Regions from separate parts of the Stenotrophomonas sp. NA06056 genome, predicted to be linked through region 1. Evidence: riboswitches for the same ligand, from Rfam matches in the RefSeq annotation. Region 1 holds a riboswitch; the other holds the start of a gene.
What was found. A riboswitch is a leader RNA that binds a small molecule or an ion and turns the genes downstream of it on or off. The one in region 1 is predicted to bind glycine.
Positions count from the first base shown of each region.

Region 2: another riboswitch for glycine. It lies ahead of gcvP (aminomethyl-transferring glycine dehydrogenase); the one in region 1 lies ahead of HUT07_RS01615 (trimeric intracellular cation channel family protein).

Region 1 is NZ_CP054931.1:364,309-368,715, reverse strand. Features, by position in the region: gene HUT07_RS01630 (hypothetical protein) at 1-353, opposite strand, end outside; gene HUT07_RS01625 (nuclear transport factor 2 family protein) at 357-788, opposite strand; gene HUT07_RS01620 (GIY-YIG nuclease family protein) at 934-1,209, opposite strand; glycine riboswitch at 1,250-1,339, shown strand; glycine riboswitch at 1,353-1,456, shown strand; gene HUT07_RS01615 (trimeric intracellular cation channel family protein) at 1,540-2,157, shown strand; gene HUT07_RS01610 (MdtA/MuxA family multidrug efflux RND transporter periplasmic adaptor subunit) at 2,395-3,564, shown strand; gene HUT07_RS01605 (multidrug efflux RND transporter permease subunit) at 3,561-4,407, shown strand, end outside.
Region 2 is NZ_CP054931.1:1,071,732-1,076,138, forward strand. Features, by position in the region: gene gcvP (aminomethyl-transferring glycine dehydrogenase) at 1-2,175, opposite strand, end outside; glycine riboswitch at 2,237-2,339, opposite strand; gene HUT07_RS04640 (multidrug effflux MFS transporter) at 2,639-3,865, shown strand; gene HUT07_RS04645 (siderophore-interacting protein) at 4,007-4,407, shown strand, end outside.

The DNA.
Region 1 (4,407 bases):
CGGGTGATCCAGATCGTCAACGAGGTGCTGCTCAGGTGCCAGCGCAGCATGTCGTGCCGTGGCTGCCGCATCAGGTGGCGGCGTGCAACCCAGAACGCTTCGCGCTCGATATCAGTCGCCTTCTTCAGCGCTCCAGGATCGAAGAACTGCGCGGCGAAACTCCAGGGATTCATCGGCTGAAATCCTGTTCGCGGTTCACTGCTGCACGCAGCCACACCACTGGGCGCGCGATCAGCCGGCTTCGGCCAGCCTTCCACCAGCGCCAGTCCGAGCAGGTACAGAAGGCCAGGCAGCAGCGCGATACCGGCTACCAGCACGACGACCGAAAGCCACGCTTTACCGGCGGCGCGCATTGCTCATTTCGCCTTCGGCTTCGGATACCACAGCGCGTTGACGATGACCCAGCGCTGCTCGAAGCGCCCCATGTGGAAATAGTCCACGAACCACGGCGTTTCCAACCGCACCGAGGCGGCGTTGCCGGTCACGTCCAGCACCGTGCAGCGACGGTCCCATTGATCCTTTGGGGTCTTCAGTGCGCCCTGCTTTGTCAGCGAGACCAGCTCCTCCTTCGACATGCGGCGCAATCCCAGTCGTTCGTCGGGTGTATCGCCGAGTACCGCGCGCTTGGCCAGGTCCGGGTGCAGGGAACGGGCGACGCGCTGCGGGTCGGCCTCCAGCTGTCCGTCGACGTAGTCGTGGCAGGTGGCTTCGATGGCTGCGATCGTGGTGGCGTCGGCAGTGGGGCTGGCTGCTGCAGAAAGCGCGAACAACAGGGCAACGGTGGACATCCGGGTCTCCAGCGCTGAGGGCTGGGCGATCATGGCATGGCCGGGTGCACCCCATCCACGCATGGCGTGGATCTACTGTGGCGCCGAGCCCATGCTCGGTTTCACCATCGGGCAGCAGGAACAGCAGCCGAGCGTGGGCTCGGCTCTACAGAAGGCCGGAATCCGGCGCCTGCAGCCAGTCCAGCTTGCGTTCGCGCGGCTGCTGCTTGAGCTCCCATTCGGCGCGTGAGGCCGCTGCCCTGTCCGGGTACTCGCGTACCGCCAGGACCCGCAGGGGCGGCCGCGATCGGGTGTAGCGCGCGCCTTTGCCGGCCTGGTGGGCGGCAAAACGGGCCTGCACGTCGGTGCTGATGCCGGCGTAATAGCTGCCGTCGCGGCATTCGAGCAGGTACAGGAACCAGGGGCGGGAAGGCGAAACCATGGTCGGATTATGCCGTGCTGCACTGCAGCGGATATACTGGCGGCCGAATGCAGGAGAGAGGCGCCACGCTGGCGCCCGCCGAAGGCGCAGGCTCCCATGATCGCTCAGGCCGGTGGGCTGGAATCCCACCAACCATGCATTCGACTCGCCGAGCTGGAGAGAGGTCACCGGGCATGCCCGGGACGATCCGCCGAAGGGGCACGCGGCTCACGCCGCTGAACTCTCAGGCAAAAGGACAGCGGGAGCGGCACCGGTCATCGTCATCCCGTCATTGCGCAGGCAGTGGCGGTGGTCGCGCATGGCCGGCCCCACCGCGCCCGGAGCCTGCCCATGCTGCTGTCCATCATCTACCTGATCGCCATTTCCGCCGAAGCCATGACCGGCGCCCTGTCTGCAGGCCGCCGCCGCATGGACCTGTTCGGCGTGGTCATGATCGCCTGCGTCACCGCCCTCGGTGGCGGCTCGCTGCGCGACATCCTGCTCGGCCACTACCCGCTGGGCTGGGTGAAGCATCCCGAATACCTGGGCTTCACCGTGTGCGCGGCACTGATTGCCACCTGGGTGGCGCGTTGGATGCACCATTTCCGCCGCACCTTCCTGGTGCTGGACGGGCTGGGCCTGATTGCCTTCACCCTGATCGGCTGCTCGATCGCGCGCGAAGCCGGCCATGCACTGCCGATCGTGCTGATCGCCGGCATGCTCACCGGCGCCTTCGGCGGCGTGCTGCGCGATATCCTCTGCAACGAGGTGCCACTGATCTTCCAGAAGGAGCTGTACGCGATCATCTCGCTGCTGACCGGTGCGGTGTATCTGCTGTTGTTGCACTGGGGCGTAGCCGATGCCACGGCGATCCTGTGCTGCCTGGGTGGTGGGTTCGCCGTGCGCCTGCTGGCGATCCATTACCGCTGGGAAATGCCGAAATTCGTGTACCACGACGAAGTGCATTGATCGTTTGACGGTGATGCCGGCCTTCAGCCGGCATTTCCGGCTGCGTTGCATGACCAAGGTCACGCGGCGACGGCCCGCGTAAACCGCTACCATTGGCGCCCCGTCGCACGCGCGACGGCATCCAGCCACGCCGCGCCTGCGGCCCCGCCAGACAACCCCCTCCCCCGCTGCCCGTGACCCTTCGTGGTGTCGACGGGCCCGCATGACCCTGCGTGCACGCAGGGCGCAGGATGCCCCATGTCTGTCGCCGAAAACTCCCGCTTCCGCCGTGCCCGTCCGCTGCTGGTCGTGGCCGGTCTTGCCCTTGTCGCTGGCCTGGCGTGGTGGCTGTGGCCGCATGCCGAAACGGGCGATGGCGAACAGGCCGGCGCCGGCAAGGCCGTGCCGGTACGCATCGCCCGCGCCAGCGCAGAACCGCTGGTGCTGCGGATCAAGGCGGTCGGCACGGTCACCCCGCTGCACAGCGTGGTGGTGCGCAGCCGCGTGGACGGCGAACTGATGCGCCTGCATTTCCAGGAGGGCCAGCAGGTCAAGGCAGGTGACCTGCTGGCACAGATCGATCCCCGCCCCTACCAGGTGAAGCTTGCGCAGACACTGGGTACGCAACAGCAGAACCTGGCCGAGCTGGAGAATGCCGAGCGCCAGTTGCAGCGCTTCGGTGAACTGCAGCGCCAGCACTTCGTGTCGGCCCAGGAACTGAGCGACCAGCAGAGCAAGGTGCGCCAGCTGCAGGGACGTCGCCTCAGCGACCAGGCGTCGGTGGACGAAGCGCGGCTGCAGCTGCAGTACACGCGCATCGTCGCCCCGGTCAGCGGCCGTGTCGGCCTGCGTCGGCTGGACGTCGGCAACCTGGTGCACGCTAGCGATACCGAGGGCCTGGTCACGCTGGCGCAGACGGCGCCGATCAGCGTGCTGTTCACCGTCCCCGAACCGGAGCTTCCCGCCCTGCTCGACGCGGTGCAGGCGCAGCCGGCGCTGGCGGTGGAAAGCTGGGACCGCGAAGAACGCCGGCAGCTTGCCAGCGGCATCCTGTCCAGCGTCGACAACCGCATCGATACCGCCACCGGCACGCTGAAGCTGCGCGCGCAGTTCGACAACGCCGATCAGGCGCTGTTCCCCAACCAGTTCGTCAATGTGCGCCTGCAGCTGGGTGAGCATCCCGCACTGCTGGTTCCCGATGCCGCCGTGCAGTTCGGCAGCCAGGGCAACTACGTGCACATCATCGACAAGGACAACAAGGCACAACGGCGCACGGTGGTGCTCGGCCCGGCGGATGACGGTCGCGTTGCGGTGCGCTCCGGCCTGGTGGCCGGTGACAAGGTGGTGATCGAAGGCATCGACGGGCTGGAAGACGGCACCGCGGTGGAGATCATCACCGAGGAGGCATCGACCAAGGCCGGCGCATGAACCTCTCGCGTGCCTTCATCCTGCGCCCGGTCGCCACCACGCTGCTGATGGTGGCGCTGCTGCTGTCCGGGATACTGGCCTATCGCCTGCTGCCGGTGGCGGCGCTGCCGCAGGTCGACTACCCGATCATCCAGATCACCACGCTGTACCCCGGCGCCAGCCCGGAGCTGACTACGCGCACCATCACTGCGCCGCTGGAACGCCAGCTCGGGCAGATTCCCGGCCTGAAACAGCTGTCGTCCACCAGTTCCGGTGGCGCCTCGGTGATCACCCTGCAGTTCGGCCTGGAGGTGTCGCTGGGCGTTGCCGAACAGGACGTGCAGGCGGCGATCAACGCAGCCGGCAGCTTCCTGCCCGGCGACCTGCCGGTGCCGCCGGTGTACCGCAAGGTCAATCCGGCCGACACGCCGATCCTGACCCTGGCGGTGACCTCGCAGGGTCTGTCGCTGCCACAGGTGCATGATCTGGTCGACACCCGCATCGCCCAGCGGCTGGCACAGCTTCCGGGTGTCGGTCTGGTCAGCCTGGCCGGTGGCCAGCGCCCTGCCGTGCGCATCCAGGTCAATCCGGGCGCACTGGCCGCCAACAACCTGGGCATGGACCATATCCGCACCGCGATCGCTGCGGCCAACGTCAACCTGCCCAAGGGCAGCTTCGATGGCCCGATCCGCGCGGTGATGCTCGATGCCAACGACCAGATGCGCAGCGTGGCCGAGTACCGCGCACTGGTGCTGGCCTGGCGCGACGGTGCACCGCTGCGGCTGGGCGATGTGGCCACCATCACCGATGGTGCCGAGAACCGCCAGTTGGCCGCATGGAGCGGCACCACCCCGGCAGTGCTGG
Region 2 (4,407 bases), 710 kb from region 1:
GGCAAGGTGCGACTTGACCGCACACGGGCCAACGCCCGGGCCGCCGCCGCCGTGCGGGATGCAGAAGGTCTTGTGCAGGTTCAGGTGCGAAACGTCCGAACCCCACTTGCCCGGCTTGGCCACGCCGACCAGGGCGTTCATGTTGGCGCCGTCGGTGTACACCTGGCCGCCGTGCTTGTGGATGATCTCGCAGATCTCGACCACTTCCTCCTCGAACACGCCATGCGTGGACGGGTAGGTCATCATGATCGCGGCCAGGCGATCGCTGTACTTCTCGGCGTTGAGGCGGATGTCCTCGACGTCGACGTTGCCGTTGGCATCGGTCTTGGTCACCACGACCTTCATGCCGCACATCTGTGCCGAGGCCGGGTTGGTGCCGTGCGCCGAATCCGGGATCAGGCAGATGTCACGATGATCTTCGCCGCGCGAGCGGTGGTAGGCGCGGATCGCCAGCAGGCCGGCGTACTCGCCCTGCGCGCCGGAGTTCGGCTGCAGGCTGACCGCGTCGTAGCCGGTGCACTCGACCAGCATCGCTTCCAGCGAATCGATCAGTTCCTTGTAGCCCAGCGCTTGGTCGGCCGGTACCAGCGGGTGGATCTGCGAGAACTCCGGCCAGGTCACCGGGATCATCTCGGCGGTGGCGTTGAGCTTCATGGTGCAAGAACCCAGCGGGATCATCGTGCGGTCCATCGCCAGGTCCTTGTCGGCCAGCGAACGCAGGTAGCGCAGCAGTTCGTGCTCGCTGTGGTGGGTGTTGAACACCGGGTGGGTCAGGAACGCGGACTGGCGCAGCAGACCGGCCGGCAGCGCATCGGCGGTGCTGGCGTCCAGTGCGTCCACATCCAGCTGCGCACCGAACACCGCGGCCAGGGCCACGATGTCGGCGCGGGTGGTGGTTTCGTCCAGGCTGATGCCGACCGAGTCGCTGTCGATCGCGCGCAGGTTGTAGCCGGCGGCGCGGGCCTTGGCATGGATCTCATCGGCGTGCACACCGGTGACATGCAGGGTGTCGAAGAAATCGCCACCGACCTGCACGCCGGCATTGCGCAGCGCTGCGGCCAGGATCGAGGCCAGGCGATGGGTGCGGCGGGCAATGCGGGTCAGGCCTTCCGGGCCGTGGTAGACGGCGTACATCGAGGCCATCACCGCCAGCAGCACCTGCGCGGTACAGATGTTGGAGGTGGCCTTCTCGCGGCGGATGTGCTGCTCGCGGGTCTGCAGGGTCAGGCGGTAGGCCGGGTTGCCCTGCGCGTCGATCGAGACGCCGATCAGGCGGCCCGGCATCGAACGCTTGTAGGCGTCACGGCAGGCCATGAACGCAGCATGCGGGCCACCGAAGCCGAACGGCACGCCGAAACGCTGGCTGTTGCCGACCACGATGTCCGCACCCCATTCGCCCGGGGCGGCCAGCAGGGTCAGGGCCAGCAGGTCGGTGGCCACGGCCACCAGGCCGCCGCGCGCATGCACGGCATCGACCAGCGCCTTGTAGTCGCCCACCTGGCCGAAGGTATCCGGGTACTGCAGCAGCAGGCCGAAGGCTTCCGCTTCCAGCGCTTCGGCCGGAGTGCCGACGCGCAGCACGATGCCCATGGGCTCGGCGCGGGTGCGCAGCAGTTCCAGCGTCTGCGGGTGCACGGCGTCATGCACGAAGAAGGTGTCCGACTTCGACTTGGCCGAACGCTTGGCCAGGGTCATTGCTTCAGCGGCGGCAGTGGCTTCGTCCAGCAGTGAGGCGTTGGCGATTTCCATGCCGGTCAGGTCGGCGCACAGGGTCTGGAAGTTGATCAGCGCTTCCATGCGGCCCTGCGAGATTTCCGCCTGGTACGGGGTGTAGGCGGTGTACCAGGCCGGGTTTTCCAGGATGTTGCGCAGGATCACGTTCGGCGTGTGGGTACCGTAGTAGCCCTGGCCGATGAAGCTGCGCAGCACGGTGTTCTTGTCGGCGATCGCGCGGATCTTCGCCAGCGCCTGCACTTCGGTGATCGACTCCGGCAGCGCCAGCGGTGCCGGCGACTTGATCTTGGCCGGGACGATGGCATCGGTCATCGCATCCAGCGAGGCGTGGCCGATGACGCCGAGCATCTGCGCGATCTCGGCATCGTTGGGGCCGATGTGACGCTCGACGAACGCGGAATGGTGCTCGAGCTCACGCAGGGAAGGGGTGTTCTGGGACATGGCGAAGGATCCGTCAGGAAAGGGCACACGCACGGGCACAAGCCGCCGGTCGGCGGTCTGCGGGCGCCCCTCTGTCCTTTTGCCTGAGAGTTTAAAAGCGCGGGAAACCGCAGCTTCGTGCCCCTTCGGCGCCGGATCGAACCGGTCTCTCCAGAGTTCTGTTACGGGTGGTATCGGGCCTGAGCGATTACGGGCGTTGCGCCTTCGGCAGCGGTGACCTGCTTCTCCCACCATGTTGCCCGCCGATTATAGCCTCTTGCCGGCGCCCGACGGTGGCCCGCAACGGCCTCACAGGCCTGAATGGCCGATGGCCCGGGCGTGCGTTCTGTGCACCCGTGCATGGCATCGCGCGCATTCCCCACCTATGATGGGCGGATTCTCGTATTCATCTGGCGCCGTCCCTGCTGCAGGGGATCGGCGCCCGCCGTGCGTGTCACGCATGGCCCTGCCGGACGCTTGCCCGATGACCGCCGCTGTTGCTCCTTCCACCCGCCGCATGGCCCTGTTGCTCGCTGGCCTGGCCATGTTCGGTCCGTTCTCGATCGACACCATCTTTCCTGCATTCCCGCAGCTGGCCCAGCGCCTGGCGGTGGACGAGGTGGCCGTGCAGCAGACCATCAGCGTCTACCTGCTGTTCTACGGCCTGATGAGCCTGGCCCACGGCCCGCTGTCCGATGCGTGGGGGCGCAAGCGGGTGATCCTCGGCGGCCTGGTGATCTTCGTCGGCGCCTCGGTGGGCTGCGCGTTGTCCACCGACCTGACCACGCTGCTGGCGTTCCGCGCGCTGCAGGGCCTGTCTGCCGGTGTCGGCATGATCGTTGGCCGGGCGGTGATCCGCGACCTGTACCACGGCCACGACGCGCAGCGGCTGATGAGCCAGGTGTCGATGCTGTTCGGCATCGCCCCGGCCATCGCGCCAATCATCGGCGGCTGGATCCTGCTCAGCGGTGCCGGCTGGCCGCTGATCTTCTGGTTCCTGGTGGTATTCGCGCTGGTGCTGCTGGCGGCCACCGCGCGCTTCCTGCCGGAAACCCATCCGGCGCAGGCACGGGTCGCACTGTCGCCACGCACGTTGATGCGCGACTACGTGCGCATCGGCTTCAACCCGCGTTTCCTGCGCCTGGCGCTGGCGGGCAGCATCGGCTTTGGCGGCATCTTCCTGTACATCTCCTCGGCGCCGGCCATCGTGATGCAGCACCTGCACCTGGGTGAGGGCGGCTTTGCCTGGCTGTTCATTCCCACCATCGGCGGCATGACCACCGGTTCGTTCCTGTCCGGGCGCATGGCCGGGCACAGCACGCCGACGCGGCAGGTCTCCCTTGGCTTCACCTTGTGTGCGGTCTCTGCGGTGTTGAACATCGGCTACGTCAGCCTGGCACCGCAGTTCGCGTTGCCGTGGGCGGTGATGCCGATCTTCCTGGGCGGCATGGGCATGGCGCTGATCTTCCCGATCCTGGCGCTGGCAGTGCTGGACATGTATCCGCAGCAGCGCGGTCTGGCCTCGTCGCTGCAGGCCTTCGTGCAGCTGATGATCAGCACCGTGGTGGCGGGTGTGGTGTCACCGCTGCTGCACGACAGCCCGCTGCATCTGGCACTGGGGCAGGCGGGCTTCTTCGCGGCCGGCTTCCTGTTCTGGTTCTGGGAGCATCAGCGCGAACGCGCATCAGAGGCAGCCGGCACGGCGCATTGAGCGTCGCGCAGGGGTAGGGCACAGCATCGCGCAGTGCCCCCTTGCGGCGCTGCGGGCAGGGGCTAGGCTGGGGTTTCCAGCGAGCCGGTTCGTGGATGCACGACAGCCAGCCATTCCGATGTCGTCGCATGAGGTACCCCCATGGCTGCGCAGCAGACCTACCGCCTGTTCGAGGTGGCGCTGAAGGAGCGCCGCGTTCTTTCTCCTTCTCTGGACCGCCTGGTGTTCACCGGCGCCGATGTAGCGCGCATGAAGACTGAAGGCCCGGACCAACGCATCAAGGTGTTCTTCCCCTTGCCCGGGCAGGACGCGCCGCACGTGCCCAGCGGCGAAGACTGGTATGCCCGTTACCGGGCGCTGCCAGATGACGCGCGACCGCCGATGCGCACCTACACCATCCGTCAACTGCGCGCGGAACGGTGCGAGGTGGACGTGGATTTCGTCCTGCATGGCGAGACCGGGCCAGCCTCGCGCTGGGCCATCCACGCCCGTCCGGGCGACCGCGTGGTGCTGCTGGCCCCCGACGCCGACTGTGCCGACAG